DNA from 3 places in the Agrobacterium sp. DE0009 genome. Region 1 is predicted to be linked to each of the others. Evidence: riboswitches for the same ligand, from Rfam matches in the RefSeq annotation. Region 1 holds a riboswitch; each other region holds the start of a gene.
What was found. Region 1 has a riboswitch for thiamine pyrophosphate ahead of thiB (thiamine ABC transporter substrate binding subunit). Riboswitches for the same ligand answer to the same signal wherever they lie in the genome.

Region 1 (3,273 bases):
ACGGAGGGTCGCGAGTCCGGCAAGCTCGTCATCGAGGCCGACAGCATCACCAAGGCCTATGGCGAGCGCGTCATCGTCGCGCCGTTTTCCCTGCGCGTCCATCGCGGTGACTGTATCGGTTTCGTGGGCCCCAACGGTGCAGGCAAGACAACGCTTCTGAAGATGCTCACGGGCCAGCTCGAGCCGGATAGCGGCACGGTGAAGCTCGGCACCAATCTGGAGATCGCGACGCTCGACCAGAAGCGCGAGGATCTCAACCCGAACGATACGCTCGCGCATTATCTGACCGATGGCCGCGGGGAAAACCTGCTCGTTAACGGCGAGTTGAAGCATGTGACTGGGTACATGAAAGATTTCCTGTTCCAGCCGGAACAGGCCCGCACGCCCATTCGCAATCTCTCCGGTGGCGAACGCGCGCGCCTCATTCTCGCGCGTATTCTGGCGCGGCCGACCAACCTTCTGATCCTCGACGAGCCCACCAACGATCTCGATATCGAAACGCTCGATCTCTTGCAGGAAATCGTTGCCGGCTTCTCCGGCACGGTCATCCTCGTCAGCCACGATCGCGATTTTCTCGACCGCACCGTGACCTCCACGATCGCGCCCGTTAATCCCGACCAGCCTGACGGGCGCTGGATCGAATATGCCGGCGGCTATTCTGACATGATGGCGCAGCGCAAGGGTGCTGCGGACGAAAAGCGCAAGGCGGAGAAGCAGGAAAAGGCGAAAGCGTCATCTTCCGCCTCGGCATCGCAGGAGCCTGCAAAGACGAAGGGGAAACTCTCCTTCAAGCAGAAATTCGCGCTCGAAAATCTGCCGAAGGAGATGGAGAAGACCCAGGAAGAGATCGCAAAACGGGAACAGCGTATGGCTGACCCGGAACTCTTTGCCAAGGACCAGACGACGTTCAACAAACTGGCGCAGGAAATGGAAAAGCTGCGTGACAAGCTGGAGGCCATGGAAGAGGAATGGCTGGAGCTTGAGATGCTGCGCGAGGAGCTGGAGGGCTGATGCAGCGTAACGGGTCCATCCGCGCTTTGACACACAGGCGGAATTAACGTTCTATGCCCGCTCTTCATGGAGGAGGTCTGAAATGCGCATGATTTTCGTCAACCTGCCGGTTAAGAGCATCGAAGTATCGAGAAACTTCTTCACGGTACTCGGTTTCAGCTTCAATCCGGAATATTCCGACGACCGCACGCTTTGCATGATCGTGGAAGAGAACATCTTCGTGATGCTTCTTCAGGAAGAGCGTTTTCGCGATTTCATCAACGGTGAGATTGCCGACGCCAAAAGCAGCACCGAGGTGTTAACCTGTCTTTCCGCCGGCAGCCGCGAGGAAATCGACCGGATGATCGCAACGGCGCTCGCATCTGGTGGCAACGGCTGGAAGCCGGTTCAGGACCACGGCTTCATGTATGCCGGCAGCTTCCAGGATCCCGACGGGCATGTCTGGGAACTCGTGCATATGACGCAGCAGGGCTGAGACGAGCCATCTTGCCAAGATAAGGCGAGGGGACTACACCATCATCATGATCTAACGGGGTGTCTTGTGCGCTTTTGTGCAGAAGGCTGAGAGGCTTGCCAACCCGAAGAACCTGATCCGGTTCATACCGGCGGAGGGATTAGACGGCTTTTGGACAGGCGGCTATTTCCCTTTTTGTTTGAGGAGATACCCGTGCGCCGTCGTTTTTTCCCGAATTCTGTCATCGCCGCTTTGCTGCTTCTGCCCGGTTTTGCTGAGGCGCAAGACAAGCAAGAGCTCACTGTTTATACCTATGAAAGCTTTGTTTCGGAGTGGGGTCCAGGCCCTAAAGTGAAGGAAGCTTTTGAGACGGTCTGCAACTGCACGGTCAATTTCGTCGGTGTGGCGGATGGTGTCGCGCTGCTCAACCGGTTAAAGCTCGAAGGCACGGGGTCCAAAGCCGATGTCGTGGTTGGTCTCGACACAAATCTCATCGCGGAAGCCAAACAGACCGGGCTTTTTGATGTCAGCGGCATCGACGCTTCGGCTGCCAAGGTGCCGGGCGGTTACAAGGACGATGTCTTTGTACCTTATGACTATGGTCACTTCGCCGTCATCTACGACACGCAGACCGTCAAGACACCGCCGGCAAGCCTGAAGGAGCTGGTGGAAGGGGATCCTTCGCAGAAAATCGTCATTCAGGACCCGCGCACCTCCACGCCGGGGCTTGGGCTGCTGCTGTGGGTAAAGTCCGTCTATGGCGACAAGGCCCCTGAAGCCTGGGCGAAGCTCAGAAAGCGCATTTTGACCGTCACGCCGGGCTGGTCAGAATCCTATGGCCTTTTCACCAAGGGTGAGGTGCCGATGGTGCTGTCCTACACGACCTCTCCTGCCTATCACATGGTTGCTGAAAAAACTGATCGGTACCAAGCCGCGCCGTTCTCTGAAGGTCACTACATCCAGATAGAGGTTTCCGGCCTTCTCAAAAAAGCGCCGCACAAGGAGTTGGCAAAGCAGTTCCTTGCGTTCACGCTCACGCCGGGCTTTCAGGATGCCATTCCCGAAAACAACTGGATGATGCCGGCTGCGGCCACCTCCAAGCCGCTGCCGGACGCGTTTTCAAAGCTTGTGGTGCCGCAGAAGACATTTCTGATGGATCCGGAAGAGGTGGCGAAGGACCGCAAAGTGTGGATCGACGAATGGCTTGCCGCCATGAGCATGAACTGAGCAAGAGGCACGCTTCCGCATGATGTTGCGTCGGGATTATCGACGGTCGATCATCCTCGGAACGGCGGCTTTTGCCGCCGTTTTCCTGTTCATGGCGCTCGCTGTCGCAGCCCTTTTTACCTTCGATGCGGGAGGGTCGGCCGCCGGGGTGATAAATCCCTATACGCTGCGTATCCTGCGTTTCACACTATATCAGGCAACGCTCTCTACGGTTTTTTCTATGGTATTGGGGCTGCCGGTAGCGTTGGCGCTTGGCCGACGCCGGGCCTTTCCTGGGCGGATCTGGGTGATCAGGCTGATGGCGGTGCCGATGGGGCTGCCTGTCATCGTCGGCGCCTTCGGTATTATCACCATCTGGGGGAGGCAGGGGGTGTTGAACACAGTCCTGACGTCCGCCGGCGTGGACGAGCCGTTCAGCATTTACGGTCTTTCCGGCATCCTCATCGCCCATGTGTTCTTTAATCTTCCGCTTTCGATCCGGCTGATGCTGGCGACGCTGGAGCGGATTCCGGGCGAATATTGGCGCATGGCGGCAAGTCTCGGCATGGGGCCGGTTTCGACTTTCCGTTTTATCGAATGGC
Region 2 (3,273 bases), on a different contig from region 1:
GAGCCGGGACGCAGGCCATCGCCCAGTGAGAAGGAGACATCGTAAGCACGGCAGATGTCGCAAATCTCCTCGAAATGCTCATAGAGGAAGCTTTCCTTGTGGTGATGCAGACACCACTTGGCCATGATCGAGCCGCCGCGCGAAACGATGCCCGTGACACGGTTAACGGTCAGCGGAATGTAGTGCAGCCGCACGCCGGCATGGATGGTGAAATAATCCACGCCCTGCTCCGCCTGCTCGATCAGCGTATCGCGAAACACCTCCCAGGTGAGATCCTCGGCAATGCCGTTGACCTTCTCCAGCGCCTGATAAAGCGGCACGGTTCCGATCGGCACCGGCGAATTGCGGATGATCCATTCGCGGATATTGTGAATGTTGCGGCCAGTCGACAGGTCCATGACGGTATCCGCACCCCAGCGGATCGCCCACACCATCTTCTCAACCTCTTCCGCCATGGAGGAGGTGACGGCGGAATTGCCGATATTGGCGTTGATCTTGACGAGAAAATTGCGGCCGATGATCATCGGCTCAAGTTCCGGGTGATTGATGTTCGCAGGGATAATGGCGCGGCCGGCCGCCACCTCCTGACGCACGAACTCCGCCGTGACATAATCAGGAATATGCGCGCCGAAACTCTCGCCGTCACGAGCGAGCTTCTCCTTCGCTGCCTCGCGCCCGAGATTTTCGCGAATGGCGATGAATTCCATTTCCGGCGTGATAATGCCGGCCCTGGCATAGGCAAGTTGCGTCACCGCCTTGCCCGCGGTTGCTCTCAGCGGCTGATGACGCACGGCAAATTCAGGCGTCAGGCGCTCGCCGGTAGCAAAACCGTTGTCCTCCGGCTTGACGTGCCGTCCCTCATAAGCCTCGACATCGCCGCGTGCGACGATCCACTCGTGGCGCAGGCGCGGCAGACCTTTTTCGATCAGGACAGGATGGGAGGGATCGGTATAGGGACCCGAGGAATCATAGACAGTGACCGGCGGTTCGCCGGCCGTCGGGTGCACGGCGATCTCGCGCATCGGCACGCGGATTTGCGGATGCAAAACGCCCGGCTTGTGGATTTTCGCGGAAGCGGCATGCGGCCCGGTTGTGACGGAAAGAGGGATGGTCTTGGCAGCGATATTCATCTTGAGGCTCCAAAGTTTGACAGTGGAGACCCAGTTCGAGCCGGAATGATGGAAAATACCTGGGTGCCGACACGAAACGCCATGCGCCCGCCCGCCTTCAGGTCTTTGCACCGTCCCTACGCCAGTATGAACTGGATCAGGTTCAACGGGTCACTGCGCATGAAAGCAGAATCTCAGCCCCTTGACGGGACACCCCTGGTGAATGGCGACAGGAAAAAACACCCCCGGCCTTTTGTCAAGACCACGATCCGCGCTTGGCAAAGATGCCCAAATGGCGCATTCTTCCGTTAGTTGCAATTAACCTATTGGCTTAGGCGAATATTATCGTTTGCGTCGTAACGATAAGCACAAACCATCCTGATGTGAGATTCATGGGAGATACGTCTGAATGAACGCGACTATACGTGAAATACTGGCGAAATTCGGCCAGCTTCCAAGCCCCGTCGATACGATTGCAGATGACGCCGATCTTTACGCGGCTGGCCTTTCTTCCTTTGCTTCCGTGCAATTGATGCTGGGAATAGAAGAGGCATTCGACATCGAGTTTCCGGATAACCTGCTGAACCGCAAGTCATTTGCCAGCATCAAGGCCATTGAAGACACCGTTAAGCTTATTCTGGATGGTAAAGAGGCAGCCTGATGAACGTGACCGTCGCGCCGCAGGATAACACGCTGTCCGCGCGCGCGGGCCGTGTCGCAATCGTAGCAGCCAAGCATGCGGATGACGTCGATGTTGCCGGTCGGTTTCCACAGGAAGCCATCGACGCATTGCGTACAGAGCGATTGCTCGGCATCCAGATACCCTCTCCTCTCGGCGGCGAAGGCGCGAGCCTTCAGGAGATCGCCAATATCTGTGCCCGGCTCGGCCAGGCCTGTTCAGCGACGGCGATGATCTTCGCCATGCACCACATCAAACTTTCCAGTCTCGTGGAACACGGGGTGGACAGCGCCTGGCACACCAGCTTCATGCGCCGGGTGGCCGGTGAGCAACTGCTGCTCGCCTCGGCCACCACTGAAGGCGGCATCGGCGGCAACCTGCGCAATTCGATCTGCGCGATTGAGGTCGAAGGCGACAGCTGCCAGCTGGAAAAGGATGCGACCGTTATCTCCTATGGCAGCAATGCCGACGCGATCCTCATCACCTCGCGCGCCCACAAGGAGGCAGCGCCCGCCGATCAGGTGATGACCGTCTTCCTGAAAAACCAGTACACGCTCGAAAAAACCCATACCTGGGACACGCTCGGCATGCGCGGCACCTGTTCGGACGGCTTCCTGTTTCGCGGGCAAGCGCCGGCAGCACAGATTTTCCCCAAGCCCTTCGCGGAAATCGCTGCACAATCCATGCTTGCAAGTTCGCATCTGCTGTGGAGCGCCGTCTGGTACGGTATTGCCTCCGACGCGGTGCTGCGCGCCCAGTCCTTCGTCAGGGCCGCAGCCCGCAAGTCGCCCGGCACCGCCCCTCCCGGCGCTATTCGCCTTGCGGAGGTTTCCAGCAAGCTGCAGGTGGTGAAGTCCAACGTCATCGCTGGCGTCAAGGCCTATGAGGACACCAAGAGCGACCCGGAAAAGCTGATGTCCATGGCTTTTGCCGTCGCCATGAACAACGTGAAAATCTGCTCTTCGGAAACCATTCTTGAAATCATCGATCACGCCATGCTGGTCTGCGGCATCATGGGCTACAAGAACGGCACGCCCTATAGCCTTGGCCGACACCTGCGCGACGCGCATTCCGCCCGCCTGATGATTTCCAACGACCGCATTCTCGGCAATTCCGCCAACCTCCTGCTGGTTCACAAGCAGGACACGAGCCTTTTGGGATAAGACCATGGACATGCAAACATCGTTCCTCGATCGACTGTTCGAAGAAGGCCTGCTGATTGAAACGGGTGTGGATGGTCTTTATGGCCGTAGTGGCCAGTTTGAGGACGTCATTGCCGCATTCGAGCGGCTGATCGACCGAACCGGTGGTGCCGACGGTGCCGAGGCCATCCGTTTTCCGCCCGGCATCAACCGCGCATATTTCGAAAAAAGCGGTTACATGAAGAGCTTCCCGCAGCTTGCCGGCACGGTCCATTCCTTCTGCGGCTGCGAACTGGATCATGTCAGCCTGCTGAAAACCATGGATGAGGGAGGCGATTGGACC
Region 3 (3,273 bases), on a different contig from region 1:
AGACCGTTGAAAGGCAGTTTCGAAGGATAACTAATTTTCGATAAATCTAATTTCCTAAATAACTAAACGTCGATCCGCTAAGCCTTCCGCTATGCTGGTCATCACCCGGTCAGGCGTGGCGAGCTGATCGCCTTCTTAAAAAGCGCCGACATGGCCTCGCTGATACCCTGCGAGGGGCTGACTTCGAAAAACAGGCCAGGGGAGGCGCAGGCTTGCATGCGTGGGCCGATCTCCGTTTCGAATGGTGCGATCCAATTATCGTAGTGCTGATTACCAGGAAGCGGGAGGTAAGTGGTGTAAAGCACGGCGATACGGAAGCCTTGTTTTTTGAGGTTGTCGCACAGCTTGGTGTCTATGGGTTCCTGGCAGCGTCCATTCCAAATCTTTTTCTTGGTACATGCGGCTTTTACAGCATCGGCCACGCCATCCGACACGAAGAAAAGGATTTTTTCAGGTGTAGCGGAACTCGCGCCACTTCCCGATGTTCCCATCTTCGGTATTATCCTCGTCAGTGCACGGTCGAAATTCGTATACTGGTCGCTTTTATAATTGTGGCCTGGAACTGACATCAACTCAATTCCTCCGATCTTTTTTTTGGCCGCCTGCAAATCCGAGGTACGCGAGACAATCTCCGGAAGGTCTTTGTTAAAAAAGGCATCCTCTGCTGTCTTTCCGAAAGTGTAGACAGCAATGCGATACTGATCAGGTTTTTTGCGCGTGTCCTGAGCCGTGTCCATCAAACTCGCGGTCGCCTTTGCAACCACGTCGATGCGCGTCGTCGCGTTGATGTATCCCTTCGCCTGCGGATCCTTGTTTTTGAGCCGGAAATAGCTGCTGTTGGGATCGGAAGATCCGTCCGCCAACGTGACATGGCAGGCGAACTGACAACCGAGGGCGGCTTTCATCGTGGCCACATCGGCGGCGTTGCGCCGACGCCCATGGAAGGCGAGTTGTCGAGCAGCAGATAGAAGTCGGTATAGGTTTCCGTCTCATATTTGGCAGTTGCGTTGCCGGAAACAGTCAGGAAATCCTTTCCGAGGACTCTGGAGAGAGTTGTATTGAGCGAAGCCTTAAAACTCACTGACGATTCGATCACGGTGTTATTCTTCTTCACCTGTATATCGAGCGCCAATAGGCGATATTCCGGGTTCCCCCGCTGATTGCTGTGAAAAAAAGCTTCAGCCTCTTCCTTTCCAACCGAAACGACGCCGTTGCTGGCCATTCGCCGTGCAGCCTCGGCACTGGCTGAACTTTCCGCAACCACGGCCAGAGCCGCAGAATCCGCTGCCATCTGAAGATCGGATTTCACGCTCATGGCTCGAACGACATCCAGCGCAACGCCGGCGGATCCGATGATCGGTATGATCAACAGAGCACTCAGAATCGCAAAGTTCCCAGACTTGTCCCGCCAGATGTTTTTCAAGCTCAGCTCCGAATTATCAGAATTCGGATGAGGTTTATTTCAGTGTCGTTGCGATATAGTTTATCTATATAACTAATTACCAATAAATCCGATATTAATAATAACTATATTTAAGTAATATATAGAAGACCTATGATCTGTCGGCGGAGCCGTTGACATTTTTAGATCATGTCCTACAAAACAATCTCTTCCGAGGGGAGCACCTGACGGTGCTGAGATGGCGATGAGCCGGACCCTTGAACCTGATCCGGGTCATGCCGGCGTAGGAACGGAACTGTCGCGCCTTCAAGGGGCTGCCCATTCTCTTCTCCGCTATGCTTGATCTATGTGATCGTCACATCTGGAGACGACCGATGACGCTGAACACTTCCTCTCTTCGCACATGGTGCGTTTGCGTCTGAGGACCGGCTCATGCGTGCCACCCATGCGCTGAATGGTGTTGGTCTTCTGCTGCTTCTCTGGCAGGCGGGAACATGGCTGTTTGCGCCGCCGCGTTATATTCTGCCATCGCCCGCCGATGTCGCCGCCGCCTTTTGGCGCCAGCCGGGCTTCCTGTTCGGTCAGGCCACGGTGACGCTTGGTGAAATGGCGCTCGGGCTTGCGGCAGGCGTTACCGCCGGTGTCCTCGTCGCCTTCACGATTGCCGCCACCTCGCGCTTCGGCCGCTTCGTCTGGCCCATGGTCCTGGTGTTGCAGGCCTTTCCGGTCTTCGTGCTCGCCCCCATCCTCGTCCTCTGGTTCGGCTTCGGCATGGCTTCGAAAGTGGTTATGACGGCGATCATCATCTTCTTTCCCGTCGCTTCGGCTTTCACCGATGGCCTCAACCGCACGGACCGCGCCATTCTCGACGCCGCCTCGCTGACACAGGCGAGCCATTGGCAAATCCTCACCCGGCTGCGCGTGCCGCTGGCGCTTCCCTCGCTGATTTCGGGCTTGAGGGTGGCGGCGCCGCTCGCCCCACTCGGCGCCGTCATCGGCGAATGGGTAGGCTCATCGGCCGGGCTTGGTTTCGTGATGATCCAGTCCAATGCCCGTATGCAGACCGATACCATGTTCGCCGCCATGGCCATTCTGGCCGTCATGGCCGTGCTGCTCCGGCTGATCGTGGATCGGACGACAGACAATCTCGCGCCCTGGGCCAAAGAAACAGAACACAACATTCCTTTCAGATATTTACGGAGACTGTCGGCACCATGAAACGAACGCTTCTTTCCCTCGCCATCGCCGCGGCAAGCGTCCTTGCGCCCATGCAATCTGAGGCCGCCGACAAGCTGACTGTGTTGCTTGAATGGTTCGTGAATCCTGATCATGCCCCGATGGTGATAGCCAGGGAACGCGGCCTGTTCACCGAGGCCGGGCTGGAAGTGGAACTGGTGCCGCCAGCCGATCCTTCCGCAGTGCCGCGCCTTGTCTCGGCGAAACAGGCCGATATCGGCGTACATTACCAGCCAAACCTTTATCTCGACCACGAAGCCGGCCTGCCACTCGTGCGTTTCGGCACGCTGGTGGAAACACCGCTCAACACCGTTACGGTTCTCGCCGATGGGCCGATCAAGAGCCTGAAGGACCTGAAAGGAAAAAAGGTCGGTTTTTCCGTTTCCGGGTTCGAGGATGCGATGCTGAAGCGCATGCTGGAGAAAGACGGGTTGACGAAGGACGATGTCGAACTCGTCAATGTCAATTTCTCACTCTCGCCGTCGCTGATCGCCGGCAAGGTGGACGCTACGCTTGGCGGTTTCCGCAACTTCGAACTGACGCAGATGAAGCTTGAAGGCCATGAAGGACGATCTTTCTTTCCCGAAGAAAACGGGGTGCCTGCCTATGACGAGCTGATCTTCGTCACTCATCGC

Region 2: another riboswitch for thiamine pyrophosphate. It lies ahead of thiC (phosphomethylpyrimidine synthase ThiC); the one in region 1 lies ahead of thiB (thiamine ABC transporter substrate binding subunit).
Region 3: another riboswitch for thiamine pyrophosphate. It lies ahead of FS804_RS16250 (ABC transporter permease); the one in region 1 lies ahead of thiB (thiamine ABC transporter substrate binding subunit).

The regions. Positions count from the first base shown of each region.
Region 1 covers NZ_VEIU01000005.1:104,602-107,874, reverse strand. The annotation lists gene FS804_RS17965 (ABC-F family ATP-binding cassette domain-containing protein) at 1-1,011, shown strand, start outside; gene FS804_RS17960 (VOC family protein) at 1,094-1,486, shown strand; TPP riboswitch at 1,532-1,642, shown strand; gene thiB (thiamine ABC transporter substrate binding subunit) at 1,679-2,692, shown strand; gene thiP (thiamine/thiamine pyrophosphate ABC transporter permease ThiP) at 2,712-3,273, shown strand, end outside.
Region 2 covers NZ_VEIU01000012.1:21,390-24,662, forward strand. The annotation lists gene thiC (phosphomethylpyrimidine synthase ThiC) at 1-1,130, opposite strand, end outside; TPP riboswitch at 1,226-1,337, opposite strand; gene FS804_RS23635 (acyl carrier protein) at 1,519-1,770, shown strand; gene FS804_RS23640 (acyl-CoA dehydrogenase family protein) at 1,770-2,951, shown strand; gene FS804_RS23645 (amino acid--[acyl-carrier-protein] ligase) at 2,956-3,273, shown strand, end outside.
Region 3 covers NZ_VEIU01000004.1:151,049-154,321, reverse strand. The annotation lists partial or broken gene FS804_RS16255 (TadE/TadG family type IV pilus assembly protein) at 102-1,423, opposite strand; TPP riboswitch at 1,607-1,709, shown strand; gene FS804_RS16250 (ABC transporter permease) at 1,835-2,620, shown strand; gene FS804_RS16245 (ABC transporter substrate-binding protein) at 2,617-3,273, shown strand, end outside.